DNA from 3 places in the Kitasatospora viridis genome. Region 3 is predicted to be linked to each of the others. Evidence: riboswitches for the same ligand, from Rfam matches in the RefSeq annotation. Region 3 holds a riboswitch; each other region holds the start of a gene.
What was found. Region 3 has a riboswitch for S-adenosylmethionine ahead of FHX73_RS21260 (aminotransferase class V-fold PLP-dependent enzyme). Riboswitches for the same ligand answer to the same signal wherever they lie in the genome.
Positions count from the first base shown of each region.

Region 1: it holds a riboswitch for S-adenosylmethionine, as region 3 does, so the genes downstream of both, FHX73_RS45205 (putative leader peptide) here and FHX73_RS21260 (aminotransferase class V-fold PLP-dependent enzyme) in region 3, are expected to answer to the same signal.
Region 2: it holds a riboswitch for S-adenosylmethionine, as region 3 does, so the genes downstream of both, thrC (threonine synthase) here and FHX73_RS21260 (aminotransferase class V-fold PLP-dependent enzyme) in region 3, are expected to answer to the same signal.

Region 1 covers NZ_VIWT01000005.1:335,249-339,538, reverse strand. Annotated here, with positions in the region: gene FHX73_RS38000 (NtaA/DmoA family FMN-dependent monooxygenase) at 1-93, opposite strand, end outside; gene FHX73_RS37995 (LLM class flavin-dependent oxidoreductase) at 90-1,361, opposite strand; gene FHX73_RS45205 (putative leader peptide) at 1,525-1,662, opposite strand; SAM riboswitch class IV at 1,693-1,806, opposite strand; gene FHX73_RS37990 (GNAT family N-acetyltransferase) at 2,036-2,785, shown strand; gene FHX73_RS37985 (LLM class flavin-dependent oxidoreductase) at 2,788-3,861, opposite strand; gene FHX73_RS37980 (beta-ketoacyl-ACP synthase 3) at 3,906-4,290, opposite strand, start outside.
Region 2 covers NZ_VIWT01000001.1:2,551,032-2,555,321, forward strand. Annotated here, with positions in the region: gene FHX73_RS11235 (MoaD/ThiS family protein) at 316-594, opposite strand; gene thrC (threonine synthase) at 642-1,922, opposite strand; SAM riboswitch class I at 1,940-2,072, opposite strand; gene FHX73_RS11245 (glucosyl-3-phosphoglycerate synthase) at 2,257-3,273, shown strand; gene FHX73_RS11250 (alpha,alpha-trehalose-phosphate synthase (UDP-forming)) at 3,337-4,290, shown strand, end outside.
Region 3 covers NZ_VIWT01000001.1:4,711,137-4,715,426, forward strand. Annotated here, with positions in the region: gene FHX73_RS21250 (hypothetical protein) at 304-726, shown strand; gene trpD (anthranilate phosphoribosyltransferase) at 884-1,957, shown strand; SAM riboswitch class IV at 2,049-2,166, shown strand; gene FHX73_RS21260 (aminotransferase class V-fold PLP-dependent enzyme) at 2,218-3,621, shown strand; gene FHX73_RS21265 (Lrp/AsnC family transcriptional regulator) at 3,638-3,919, opposite strand; gene FHX73_RS21270 (rhomboid family intramembrane serine protease) at 3,916-4,290, opposite strand, start outside.

The DNA.
Region 1 (4,290 bases), on a different contig from region 3:
CTGGCTGCCGGCCGCCGGGTCGCTCCACACCGTGGTGTTGTTGACGCCGGGGAAGTGCGCGGCGAGGTGGATCTGCTTGACGGGCTTGCTCATCGCGCGGTGGCTCCTTCGGCTCCGACGAGGTCGGCGGCAGCGGCAGCACCGGCTGCTCCAGCAGCAACGCCGGCGTAACGGTTGGCGGGGCGGGGCAGACCGAGCAGCCCGCGCAGGGTGCCGGCCTCGTAGGCGGTGCGGAAGGCCCCGCGGCGCTGGAGCTCGGGCACCAGGCCTCGGGTGATCCCGGTCAGGTCGTGCGGCAGGGCGCCGGGGCGCAGGCGGAAGCCGGTGAGCCCGGCTTGCTGCCATTCCTGGAGCAGGTCGGCGAGTTGGGCGGGCGTGCCGGTGAAGACCCGGGCGTCGCTGGTGTACCCGGTGCCCGCCAGCCGGTCCAGCCGCAGCTTGCGGTCGGCGGCGGCGCCGGGCTGCTCGTCGAGGAAGACCACCAGGTCGCCGAAGACGTGCAGGGGCTGCTCGGCGCGGCCGGCGGCGGCCTGGGCGGCGCGGATCTCGGCGACGATCGCCCGGGCGTCCGCGGCGTCCTGCGGGGTGGTGAAGCCGAGGTCGGCCGAGCGGCCGACCAGCCGGAACGGCTCGCCGCGGTGCGCCAGGGCGGCGACCACCGGCTGGCCCTGCGGCGGACGCGGGGTGATGGACGGGCCGCGCACGCTGAACCGGCGGCCCTCGAAGTCGATGTAGTGCAGCTTCGCGCGGTCGACGAAGCGGCCGGTGGCCACGTCGCGGATCTCCGCGTCGTCCTCCCAGCTGTCCCAGAGCCGGCGCAGCACCTCGGTGTAATCCTCGGCCTCGCCGAAGAGGTCGCGCAGCAGCTCCTGCCCGACCGGCGTGTCCAGGTCCTCGATCCGCAGCTCGGGCACGGTGCGGCGGCCGAAGTGGGCGGCCTCGTCGACCCGGCCGGACACCTTGAGCCGGATGCCGGCCCGGCCGCCGCTGACGTGGTCGAGCGTGGCGATCGCCTTGGAGAGGTGGAACGGCTCGGTGTGGGTCGCCACCGCGGTCGGGACCAGGCCGATGTGGCTGGTCAGCGGCGCGATCCGGGCGGCGATCAGCACCGCGTCCAGCCGGCCGCGCACCTGGTCGGTGCGCCCGTCGGGGCGGAAGGGGTGGGTGGACTGGAGGCTGAGCGAGTCCTCGATGGTCACCAGGTCCAGCAGGCCGTGCTCGGCCTCCGCGACCAGGTCGGCCCAGTAGCGCGCGGTGAACAGGGCCTCGGGCCGGGCGTCGGGCTCGCGCCAGGCGGCCGGGTGCCAGCCGGCGCCGTCGAGGGCGACGGCCAGGTGCAGGGGTTCTGGGGTTTCGGGCATGGGGAACCGCTTCCGGGTCGAAGAGGTGGTCGTTGACGGGGCGGGACGCGGCACGCCCGACACGGCTGCCGGCCGGGGCCGGTGCGGTCAGGACGGAGGAGGTGCGGTGACCCGGGTCAGACGGCGGAGCGCGGCACTGCGGTGGGCCGCACGGCGCGAGGCGCTAGGAGGCGGGACAGAGTGCGGTGGTCACGCGCTGCAGGTCTATGTGGAGCCGCGCGTACGACGTGGTGACCCGGCAGCGGGCCTTGACGGTGACCGGGGCGGTCCGCAGCGCGAGGGCCTGTCGCACTCCCGTCATCTCCGTCCCCCTTCGGGTCGCACCGTTTCGAACTCGCGCTTGCGGTGCCGCCGTTCGGCACCGCCCGGTCCTCACCTGGGGCACCCCGCCGCGTGGGAGGGTTGCCGGTCAGCAAGCCAGGGCTTGACGCTGACACTCATGACCTTGATGCACCGTAACCCGACAGTGTCGTCCGGCACAATCCCCGCCGGATGACGGACGATCATCGTGGCGCCACGCCGGTCCCGTGCGTCACTGCTCGTCAACCGACGCACTCCGGACCGGGGTTGACACGGCGTGAGGGTCGTGGATCTCATGCTCCGGGCGGTCGTTGACATCCGCCGCGCAGGGCTCCTAGCTTTGCTCGAACGTCCCGATGGGAGACCTCCCGACCATGTCCACCAGCGTCCACCCGCCGCAGCCGTCGCAGCCTCAGCCGACCGCCGGCGGGATCGCGCCCCACCCGCTCGACAACCCCGCCTGGGCCGCGCTCACCGGCCCGCACCTCCGGTTCGCCGAGCGGGTCGGCCTGGCCGCCCGCTACCGCGCCGACGTCTCGCCGATCACCGCGCTCGCCGACCCGGCCGATCCGCGCGCCTGGGCGGACCTCGCGGCCCTGGTCGGGCCGGGCAACCTGACCTCCGTCGGCGGGGAGATCACCCCGCCGTCCGCCGACTGGCGGATCGAGGAGTCGGGCCGGCTCGTGCAGCTGGTCGACACCGCGCTGCGGGCCGAGCCCGACCCGGAGGCGGTCCGGCTCGGGGCGGCGGACGTGCCCGAGATGCTCGACCTGGTCGCCCGCACCCGGCCGGGGCCGTTCCTGCCGCGCACCGTCGAGCTGGGCGGCTACCTCGGCATCCGGCAGGACGGCCGACTGATCGCCATGGCCGGCGAGCGGGTGCGCCCGCCCGGCTGGACCGAGATCAGCGCCGTCTGCACGGATCCGGAGCACCGCGGCCGGGGCCTGGCCACCCGGCTGGTCCGCGCCGTCGCCGCCGGGATCAGGGAACGCGGCGACACGCCGTTCCTGCACACGGCCGGCACGAACACCGGGGCGATCCGGCTGTACGAGTCGATCGGCTTCACGCTGCGGCAGACCAGCTCGTTCCACCTGCTGCGCACGCCCGGCGCACCGCCCGCGTAGTCTCACCTCGGCTCGAACTTCCTGAGCAGCGGCAGCAGTTGGTCGCCGATCCGGGCGATCTCCCGCTGGTAGGGCGTGTCGGAGAGCACGAAGTGCGTCACCCCGAGCTCGCGGTAGCGCAGCAGCGCGTCGGCGACCTCCCGGGCGGAGCCGACCAGCCAGGTGCTGCCGGCCCCCGCCCCGCCGTAGCGGCCCGGCGCGGTGTAGAGGCAGCTGTCCAGCACCTCGCCCCGGTCCACCAGGTCGAGCAGGCGGCGCTGGCCGACCGCACCGCGGCGCTGCGCCGCCTCCGGGTCGTGCGCGCCCTGCCGCGCCATCCGGGCCACCTTCTGCTCGGCCGCGCGCCAGGCCTGCTCGCTGGTGTCCCGCACCACGGTGGTCACTCGCAGCCCGAACTCCAGGGGCGGGTGCGGGCGTTCGAGGCGCTCGCCGAGGGCACGGAGCCGGGCGATCCGCTCGGCCACGCCGTCCAGCGGCTCGCCCCAGAACAGTTGGACGTCGGCCTCGCGCGCCGCCACCTCCTCGGCGGCCGGGCTCGCACCGCCGAAGTACAGCGGCGGGTGGCGCCCCTCCTCGGCGCCCCACGGGCGGGGCCGGAGCGTGGAGTCCGTCACCCGGTAGTGCTCGCCGTGGAAGGTCACCCCGTCCTCGCCCCACAGCCGGCGCACCAGTCGCAGGAACTCCAGGGTGCGCGCGTAGCGGCGGGACTGGTCGAACTCACCGTCGCCGTAGGCCGCCGGGTCGTCCAGGCCGCTGACCACGTTGACCAGCACCCGGCCCCGGCTGAGCCGGTCGAGGGTGGCCGAGGCCGCGGCGAAGTTCGCCGGGTGCCAGTAGCCGGGCCGCACCGCGATCAGCGGCTTGAAGGTGGTGGTGCGGGCGGCCAGAGCCGCCGCCACCGTGAAGGTGTCGGGCCGGCCCCAGCCGGTGCCGAGCAGCGCGCCGGCCCAGCCGTGCCGCTCGACCGCGAGCGCGAGCTCGGTCGAGTGGTCGAGCGTGTCCCAGTCCTCGCGCACCTCGTCGCCGCGGTGGCCGGCCTCGACCGTGTTCGGGATGTACCAGAGGTGTTCGCCCATGTCGGCCTCCCCTGTTGCTCGTTGACTACCGGTGGTGGGCCCGGTCACGGCAGCACGACCACCTGGCCCGCGTACGCCAGGCCCGCACCGAAGCCCACCAGCAGGGCCAGGCCGCCCGGCTCGACGGCGCCCTCGCTGAGCAGCCGCTCCATCGCGAGGGGCACCGAGGCGGCCGAGGTGTTCCCCGCCTCGGCGAGGTCCCGGGCCACCGCGACGTGCTCGGGCAGCTCCAGCGCCTTCACGGCCGCGTCCACGATCCGCAGGTTCGCCTGGTGCGGGATGAACGCGGACAGCTGCGCCGCGCCCACCCCGGCCGCCGCCAGCGCCTCCCGGCCGACCTCCGGCACGGTCGCCACCGCCCAGCGGAACACCGCCTGACCGTCCATCCGCATGGTCGGCCAAGCCCGGCGCGGCTCGGTGTCGGCCTGG
Region 2 (4,290 bases), 2.2 Mb from region 3:
GGATCGGAGCCCTCTGCAACAGGGTCACTGAACGCCAATTCAGCCACCCGGCCGACGGACAGGAGGGGAGGAATACGACAGAGTTCGGCAATTCGCCTCGGACATAGCGGGCGGAAGCCGCGAATTGTCCAAATAATTCTGACGCGTCGCCGACATGAATCCGCGTGCGCGTGGGCAGCTATGTCTCAACGGTCGGGACGCCGGGGCACAGCCTATGCCCCAGCCTCCGGGCTGCTCGCACCGCCCCGGGCACGACGGCGGGGCGCCCCCGGCCGCAGTGGCCGGGCGACGCCCCTGGGGTGTGCCGACGGACCGTCAGCAGCCGCCCGCCACGGCCGGGATGATGGAGACGGTGGCGCCGTCCTTGACCTCGGTGGCCAGGCCCTGGTCGAAGCGCACGTCGTCGTCGTTGACGTACACGTTGACGAACCGGCGCAGCGCACCGGCGTCGTCCAGCACCCGGGCGCCGATGCCGGCGTGGTTGCGGTCGAGGTCGGCGATCACCTCGGCCAGGGTGGCGCCCTCGGCGGTCACCTCGGACCGGCCGTCGGTGTAGGGGCGCAGGATGGTGGGGATGCGGACGGTGGCGCTCATCGGTGGCTCTCCTGGTTCGGGGGGATCTGGGGGGTGGGGGAGGCGGCTCAGACCAGCCCGGCGGCCCGGAAGGACTCCAGGGTCGGCCGGATGGTCGCGGTCAGGCCGGTCCCGGCCACCGCGTCCAGCGTCTTCAGGCCGTCGCCGGTGTTGATCGCCACGGTCTCCTTGGCCGGGTCCAGCTGACCGCTCTCGACCAACTTCTTGAGCACGCCGATGGTCACGCCGCCCGCGGTCTCGGCGAAGACCCCCTCGGTGCGGGCCAGCAGCTTGATCGCCTCGACCACCTCGGCGTCGGTGACGTCCTCCACCGCGCCGCCGGTGCGCCGGGCGATGTCCAGCACGTAGGGGCCGTCGGCCGGGTTGCCGATCGCCAGCGACTTGGCGATGGTGTCCGGCTTGACCGGGCGGATCACGTCCCGGCCGTCCTTGAAGGCGGCGGCCACCGGGGAGCAGCCGGTCGCCTGGGCGCCGAAGACCTTGTACGGGCGGTCCTCGACCAGGCCGAGCTTGATCAGCTCCTGCAGGCCCTTGTCGATCTTGGTGAGCTGGGAGCCGGAGGCGATCGGGATGACGATCTGCTCGGGCAGCCGCCAGCCGAGCTGCTCGCAGATCTCGTAGGCCAGGGTCTTGGAGCCCTCGCCGTAGTACGGCCGCAGGTTGACGTTGACGAAGCCCCAGCCCTCGCCGGCCGGGTCGCCGATCAGCTCCGAACAGAACCGGTTGACGTCGTCGTAGTTGCCCTCGATGCCGACCAGGTCGCCGCCGTACACGCCGGCCACCACGATCTTGGCGTGCTCCAGGTCGTGCGGGATGAAGACGCAGGAGCGCAGGCCCGCGCGGGCCGCCGCGGCGCCCACCGCGCCGGCCAGGTTGCCGGTGGAGGAGCAGGACAGGGTGGTGAAGTCGAAGGCCCGGGCCGCCTCGATCGCGCAGGCCACCACCCGGTCCTTGAAGGAGTGGGTCGGGTTGCCGGAGTCGTCCTTGATGTGCAGCTGGGCGGTGAAGCCGAGCTCGGCGCCCAGCCGGTCGGCCTTGACCAGCGGGGTCCAGCCGGGGTTCAGGTTGGGCTTGCCGGCCACGTCGGCCGGCACCGGCAGCAGCGGGGCGTAGCGCCAGATCGAGGCCGGCCCGGCCTCGATCCGCTTGCGCAGCTCCTCGGTGTCGTAGCCGCTGTAGTCGTAGGCGATCTCCAGCGGCCCGAAGCACTCCAGGCAGGCGAAGCTGGGGCCGAGCGGGAACCGGGTGCCGCACTCGCGACAGGACAGCGCGGTGGCGGGGCCGAGGTCAACATCGGACGTCGCGGCGACAGGGGTAGCGGTAGCCATGATGGCGGAGGCCTCTCTCCTCATCTTCCCCGTGGCGCGGGCGCGCCACAGGCCGGAATTGGCACCTGTCCCGCCGGGGCCTGCTACAGGCCGGTCGAGAAGGTTGCCGGGACGTCAACGGGCCGTTCCCTCAGTCCCTCTGGATGAGCTCTATGAAGTTGTCACCGACTGCGAAGCCGGCGGCCATGATGATCAAGTTGGCCGGCGGTCCACCCCGGTGTGCGAAGGTCTGATCGCAGTACGAAGACTGTAGCCGAAGGCACGACAGCTGACCGCTACCGTCCGCTACGCGAGACGGCCGCGACCATTTCAGAGAGCCGACAAGGAGCGAGATTTGCCAGCCCAGCAGAGCCCGGAGCTTCTCCCGGAGGCAGCGCGCTGGTTGCGTCGCAGGTCCTGGACGGCGGCGGACCGGCCGCTGTCCGAGCTGCTCGCCGCCAAGCGGGCCGCCGGACCGGCCGGCACGGTGAGCGTGGTGCTGCCGGCGCTGGACGAGGAGTCCACCGTGGGCGGGATCGTCGAGGTGATCCGCCGCGAACTGATGGAGCGCGTCCCGCTGGTGGACGAGCTCGTGGTGGTGGACTCCGGCTCCGCCGACCGGACCGCCGAAGTCGCCGCCGCCGCCGGCGCCCGGGTCGTGCAGCGCGACGCCGTGCTGCCCGAGGTGCCCGCGGTGCCCGGCAAGGGCGAGGTGCTCTGGCGATCACTCATGGTGACAAGCGGCGCGATCGTCTGCTTCATCGACGCCGACCTGCGCGAGTTCGACCCGGCCTTCGTCTCCGGCATCGTCGGGCCGCTGCTCACCGAACCGGACGTGCACCTGGTCAAGGCGATGTACGACCGCCCGCTGGAGGAGGGCGGCGCGGTGGTGCCGGCCGGCGGCGGGCGGGTCACCGAACTCGTCGCCCGGCCGCTGCTCAACCTGCACTGGCCGCAACTGGCCGGTTTCGTGCAGCCGCTCGGCGGCGAGTACGCGGCCCGCCGCTCGCTGCTGGAGCGGCTGCCCTTCCCGACCGGCTACGGGGTGGAGCTCGGCCTGCTGGTGGACGCCCTGGACCTGGTCGGGCTGGACGCGCTGGCCCAGGTCGACGTCGGGGTGCGGCACCACCGCCACCAGGACGGCCAGGCGCTCGGCCGGATGGCCGCCACCATCTACCGCACCGCGCTGGAGCGGCTGGACCGCACCCACCGGCTCAAGGCGGCCGAGGACCTGGCCCGCCCGGTGCTCACCCAGTTCTCCCGCGACCCGGTGACCAGGGAGTTCACCGCCCACGACCACCCGGTCACGGCGCTGGAGCGCCCCCCGGTGATCGAACTGCCGCAGTACCGGGAGCGGTCCGGCCGGAGCTGACCGGTCCCGGGGTGTGGCCGACGTCCTGGTTTGCCGCACGGCGGCCCCGGCAAGGTTCGAGATATGGCCGATCAAACGACCGCACGCATCCTGGTGGCCTCGAACCGGGGCCCGGTGTCCTTCTCGACCGCGGCGGACGGCAGTCTCAGCCTGCGCCGCGGCGGCGGCGGACTGGTCTCGGGGCTCTCCGCGATCGACGACCCGAACGCCGTCTGGGTCTGCGCCGCACTCGGCGAGGCCGACCGGGCGGCGGCCCGGCGCTCGCCCGACGGGCGGCTCGACCGGGCCGGCTTCGAGGTCGGCGGGCAGGCCGTGCGGATGCTGGACCTGGACCCCGAGGTGTTCGACCGGGCCTACAACGGCGTGGCCAACTCGACCCTCTGGTTCCTCCACCACATGCTCTACGCCACCCCGACCTCGCCCGCCTTCGACCGGCGGGCGGGCGAGCAGTGGGCCGGCTTCCGGGCCTACAACGCGGCCTTCGCCGAGGCGCTGGCCGCCGAGGCCGCGCCCGGCGCCGCGGTGCTGGTGCAGGACTACCACCTCACCCTCGTGCCCGAGCTGCTCCGCGAGCTGCGCCCGGACCTGCGGATCGGCTACTTCCTGCACATCCCGTGGGCGCCGGCCGACTACTTCCGGCTGCTGCCGGACGACCGGGCGGCGGCCGTGCTCACCGGCGTGCTGGGCGCCGACCGGGCCGGGTTCCACACCCGGCGCTGGGCCGAGGCCTTCGCCGACTGCTGCGAGCAGGTGTTGGGCGCCACCGTCGACCGGGCCGACCTCTCGGTCACCCACCGGGGCCGGACCACCAGGCTGGGCGTGCACGCGCTCGGCGCCGACGGCGAGTTCCTGCGCGAGCGCGCGCACCGGCCGGACGTGGACCAGCGGCTCGCCGCGCTCAGGCAGCAGGTGGGCGACCGGCGCACCATCGTCCGGGTGGACCGCACCGAGCTGAGCAAGAACATCGTCCGCGGCCTGCAGGCCTACCGGCACCTGCTGCGCACCCGCCCCGAGTGG
Region 3 (4,290 bases):
CTTATTCCGTCTTCACGCCGGGGGGTCTTCCTCGGAGTGTCCGGTGCGTGCGGTATGCCCGGATGGCTGCACCAGGGGGTTTACCACTCCCGGGCCCCTCCGGACAGCCCGTCAGCACGGGCGGCTGACGTTCCCTCGCCCAGTCGGGTGACGGTGGCTCAGTTCCGCGGACGGGGCCGGATCGCGACTGTGCGCGCCGATCTCGTGCCGGACGCTCACCGGGACGGGTGATCGGGGAGTAGCATCCGGAGGTGGTGGACGTGGTCTGGATCACATTCGTCTGACACATGGGAGCAGGTCCTGATGACGCACAGCAGCGACGAGGCGCTCACCGTCCTCGTCTACAGCGACGACCGCAACACCCGGGCGCAGGTGCTCGCGGCCCTCGGCCGGCGCCCGGCGGCCGACCTGCCCGAGGTCGAGTACCAGGAGTGCGCGACCACTCCCGCGGTCCTGCGGGCACTTGAGAAGGGCGGGGTGGACCTCTGCGTCTTCGACGGCGAGGCGGTTCCGGCCGGCGGCCTCGGCCTGGCCCGGCAGGTGAAGGACGAGATCTACGGCTGCCCGCCGGTGCTGGTGCTGATCGGGCGCCCGCAGGACAGCTGGTTGGCCGCCTGGAGCCGGGCCGACGCGGCGATCTCCCAGCCGGTGGACCCGGTGGCGCTGGCCGAGGCGGTGGCCACCCTGTTGCGGGCCCGGCTCGGCGCCAGGTCACTGGCCCGCTGAGCCGGCCTGCGGTCCGGCCCGGCGGACGGTCGGCCGGGGCCGGCGCCCCGGCCGTCTCAGCAGGAGAGAAGGGCCGCCGTCCACGCGACGGCGGCCCTTCCGCGCTCGCTAGGCTGACCGCGTCCCTCCCGACAACGGCGCACCTGGAGAACCGGTCATGGCGAACGTGAACCCTGCGAACGGCGGCGACGACCCCGTGCAGGTGAGCCGCACCTGGCCGGACGTGCTGAGCAGCCTGCTGGCCGGCACCGACCTGGACCGCGCCGACACCGCCTGGGCGATGGACCGGATCATGAGCGGCGAGGCCAGCCCGGTGCAGGTGGCCGGCTTCATGGTGGCGCTGCGGGCCAAGGGCGAGACCGTGGACGAGGTCAGCGGCCTGGTCGAGGCGATGTACGCGCACGCCCGCCCGCTGGAGATCCCCGGGCCGGCCGTGGACATCGTCGGCACCGGCGGCGACCGGGCCAAGACCGTCAACATCTCCACCATGTCGGCGATCGTCGCCGCGGCGGCCGGCGCCAAGGTGGTCAAGCACGGCAACCGGGCCGCCTCCTCGGCCAGCGGCTCCTCGGACGTGCTGGAGAAGCTGGGCGTGCGGCTGGACCTGACGCCCCGTCGGGTCGCCGAGGTGGCCGAGGAGGTCGGGCTGACCTTCTGCTTCGCCGCCACCTTCCACCCCGCGATGCGGCACACCGCCGCCGCCCGGCGCGACCTCGGGGTGCCGACCGCCTTCAACATCCTCGGCCCGCTGACCAACCCGGCCCGGGTGACGGCGCACGCGGTCGGCTGCTTCGACACCCGGCTGGCCGGCCTGATCGCCGGGGTGCTCGCCGAACGCGGCTCCACCGCGCTGGTCTTCCGCGGCGACGACGGGCTGGACGAGCTGACCGTCTGCACCACCTCGCGGGTCTGGCTGGTCCGCGACGGCCGGGTCACCGAGACCGTGCTCGACCCGCGCGAGCTGGGCATCGAACTGGTCGCGATCGAGGCGCTGCGCGGTGCGGACGCCGAGTACAACGCGGCGGTGGCCCGCCGGGTGCTGGCCGGCGAGCGCGGGCCGGTGCGGGACGCGGTGGTGCTCAACTCCGCTGCCGCGCTGGTCGCGTTGGACCTCACCGCGGCGCCGCTGACCGAGCAGCTGGCGGCCGCCATGAAGCGCACCGAGGAGGCCCTGGACTCCGGCGCCGCCGCCGCGCTGCTGGACCGCTGGTCGGCGGCCACCGCGCGGTAGCACCCGCGCAGTCGCCCGCCATCCGGTCGGTGGTCCGGATGGCGGACGGCGGATTGACCACTCCTCGGTCGGCTGCTTAGAGTCTGCGCCAGGTCATGAGTGACAGCGCGACAAGCCCCAGCTTGCTGTCCGGCAACCCTCCGTCCGTGGCGGGGTGCCCTGGGTGAAGACCGGGCCGAGCGGCGAGGTGCCGCCGGCAAGCGCGGACCACCGGACTTTTCGCACCCCCGGGGTCCCTGACCCAGGAGGAGTGCATCCCGATGTCGTCCACCAACGCCGCTGCCGCCACCACCGTCACTGCTGCTCCCGCCGCCTTCGCCGAGCCGCTCGCCGTGCTGGGCTCCGAGGTCGAGGTCCCGCTGGTCTCCGGCGAGAAGGTCGGCTACGCCGCCCTCGACTACGCGGCCAGCGCCCCCGCGCTGCGCCGGGTCTGGGACGACGTCGCCGCCTACGCCCCGTACTACGGCAGCGTGCACCGCGGCGCCGGCTACCTCTCCCAGCTCTCCACCGAGCTGTACGAGCAGAGCCGGCAGGCCGTCGCCGACTTCCTCGACCTGCGCGAGGGCGACCAGGTGGTCTTCACCCGGGCCACCACCGACTCGCTCAACCTGCTGGCCGGCGCGGTGCCCGCCGGCACCCGGGTGTTCGCCTTCGAGACCGAGCACCACGCCTCCCTGCTGCCGTGGCAGCAGGCCGGACTGGCCGTCACCTACCTGCGGGCGCCGCGCTCGCACGCCGAGGCGGTGGCCGCGCTGGACGCCGCGCTGGCCGCCGACCCGGCCGGGCCGGACGCGCCCCGGCTGCTCTGCGTCACCGGCGCCTCCAACGTGACCGGCGAGCTCTGGCCGATCGCCGAGCTCACCGGGACCGCGCACCGGCACGGCGCCCGGGTGGTCGTGGACGCCGCCCAGCTGGCCCCGCACCACCGGGTCTCGGTGCGCGAACTGGACGTGGACTGGATCGCCTTCTCCGGCCACAAGCTCTACGCGCCCTTCGGCGCGGGCGTGTTGGCCGGCCGGGCCGACTGGCTGGACGCGGCCGAGCCCTACCTGGCCGGCGGCGGCGCCTCCCGCACCGTGGCCCGGCAGGCGGACGGTTCGGTGGCGGTGGAGTGGCACCGGGGCCCGGCCCGGCACGAGGCCGGCTCGCCCAACGTGATCGGCGCCTACGCGATCGCCTCCGCCTGCCGGGCGCTCACCGAGGCCGGCCTGGACGCGCTGCGCGAGCGCGAGGAACTGCTGATCGAGCGGCTCACCGAGGGCCTGGCCGCCGTGCCCGAGGTGCGGGTGCTCAGCCTGTTCGGCGCCGACGCCGCCCGGGTCGGCGTGCTCTCCTTCGTGGTGCGGGGCTGGAACAGCTCGCACTTCTCGGCGGCGCTCTCCGCCGAGTACGGCATCGGCGTGCGGGACGGGCTGTTCTGCGCGCACCCGCTGGTGCGCACGCTGCTCGGTTCCGAGGACACCGCCCCGTCCGAGTGCGGCGCGCCGGAGCCCTCGCTGCCGGGGGAGCGCAGCCTGAACGCGATCCGGGTCAGCTTCGGCGCCGGCACGCCGCTGGAGCACGTGGACCGGTTCCTGGCCGCGGTGCGCGAGCTGGTCACCGACGGGGCGCGCTGGAACTACCGCAACGAGGGCGGCCGTTGCGTGGCGGACACCCGCCGCTGAGCGGGGCCGGGCCCGGTCAGCCGTCCAGGCCGATCGAGAACGCCGCCTCCAGGTCGTGCTGGGAGTAGGTGCGGAAGGAGATGTGGGTCTCCGTCGAGGTGACGCCGGGGACCTTGTTGAGCCGGGCCGGGATCACCTCGGCCAGGTCGTCGTGATGGCGCACCCGGACCATCGCGATCAGGTCGTACCCGCCGGTGACCGAGTACACCTCGCTCACGCCGTCGATCGCGGCGATGGCCTCGGCGATCTCGGGGATCCGGTCGACGCTGGTCTTGACGAGCACGATGGCAGTGATCACGAGGAGGCTCCTGGATTGGGGACGGGATCAGGGTATCCGGCCCGCCTGGCACCCACCCAGAGGGCCAGGAAGCCGCCGGCGAAGCCGATCACGTGGGCCAGGTAGGCGACCCCGGGCCCGGCCTGCGGGGCCTGCGGCCGCATGGCCGGCGCCGACCACCACTGCACCGCGAACCAGAGCCCCAGCACCAGCCAGGCCGGGAACCGCAGCGGCAGGAAGAGCAGCACCGGCACCAGCGCGGTGACCCGGGCCCGCGGGTAGAGCCGCAGGTACCCGCCGAGCACCCCGGCGATCGCGCCCGAGGCGCCGACCAGCGGGCGCAGCGCGGCCGGCCCGGCGTGCGCGGTCAGCGCGTACCCGTAGACCGCCAG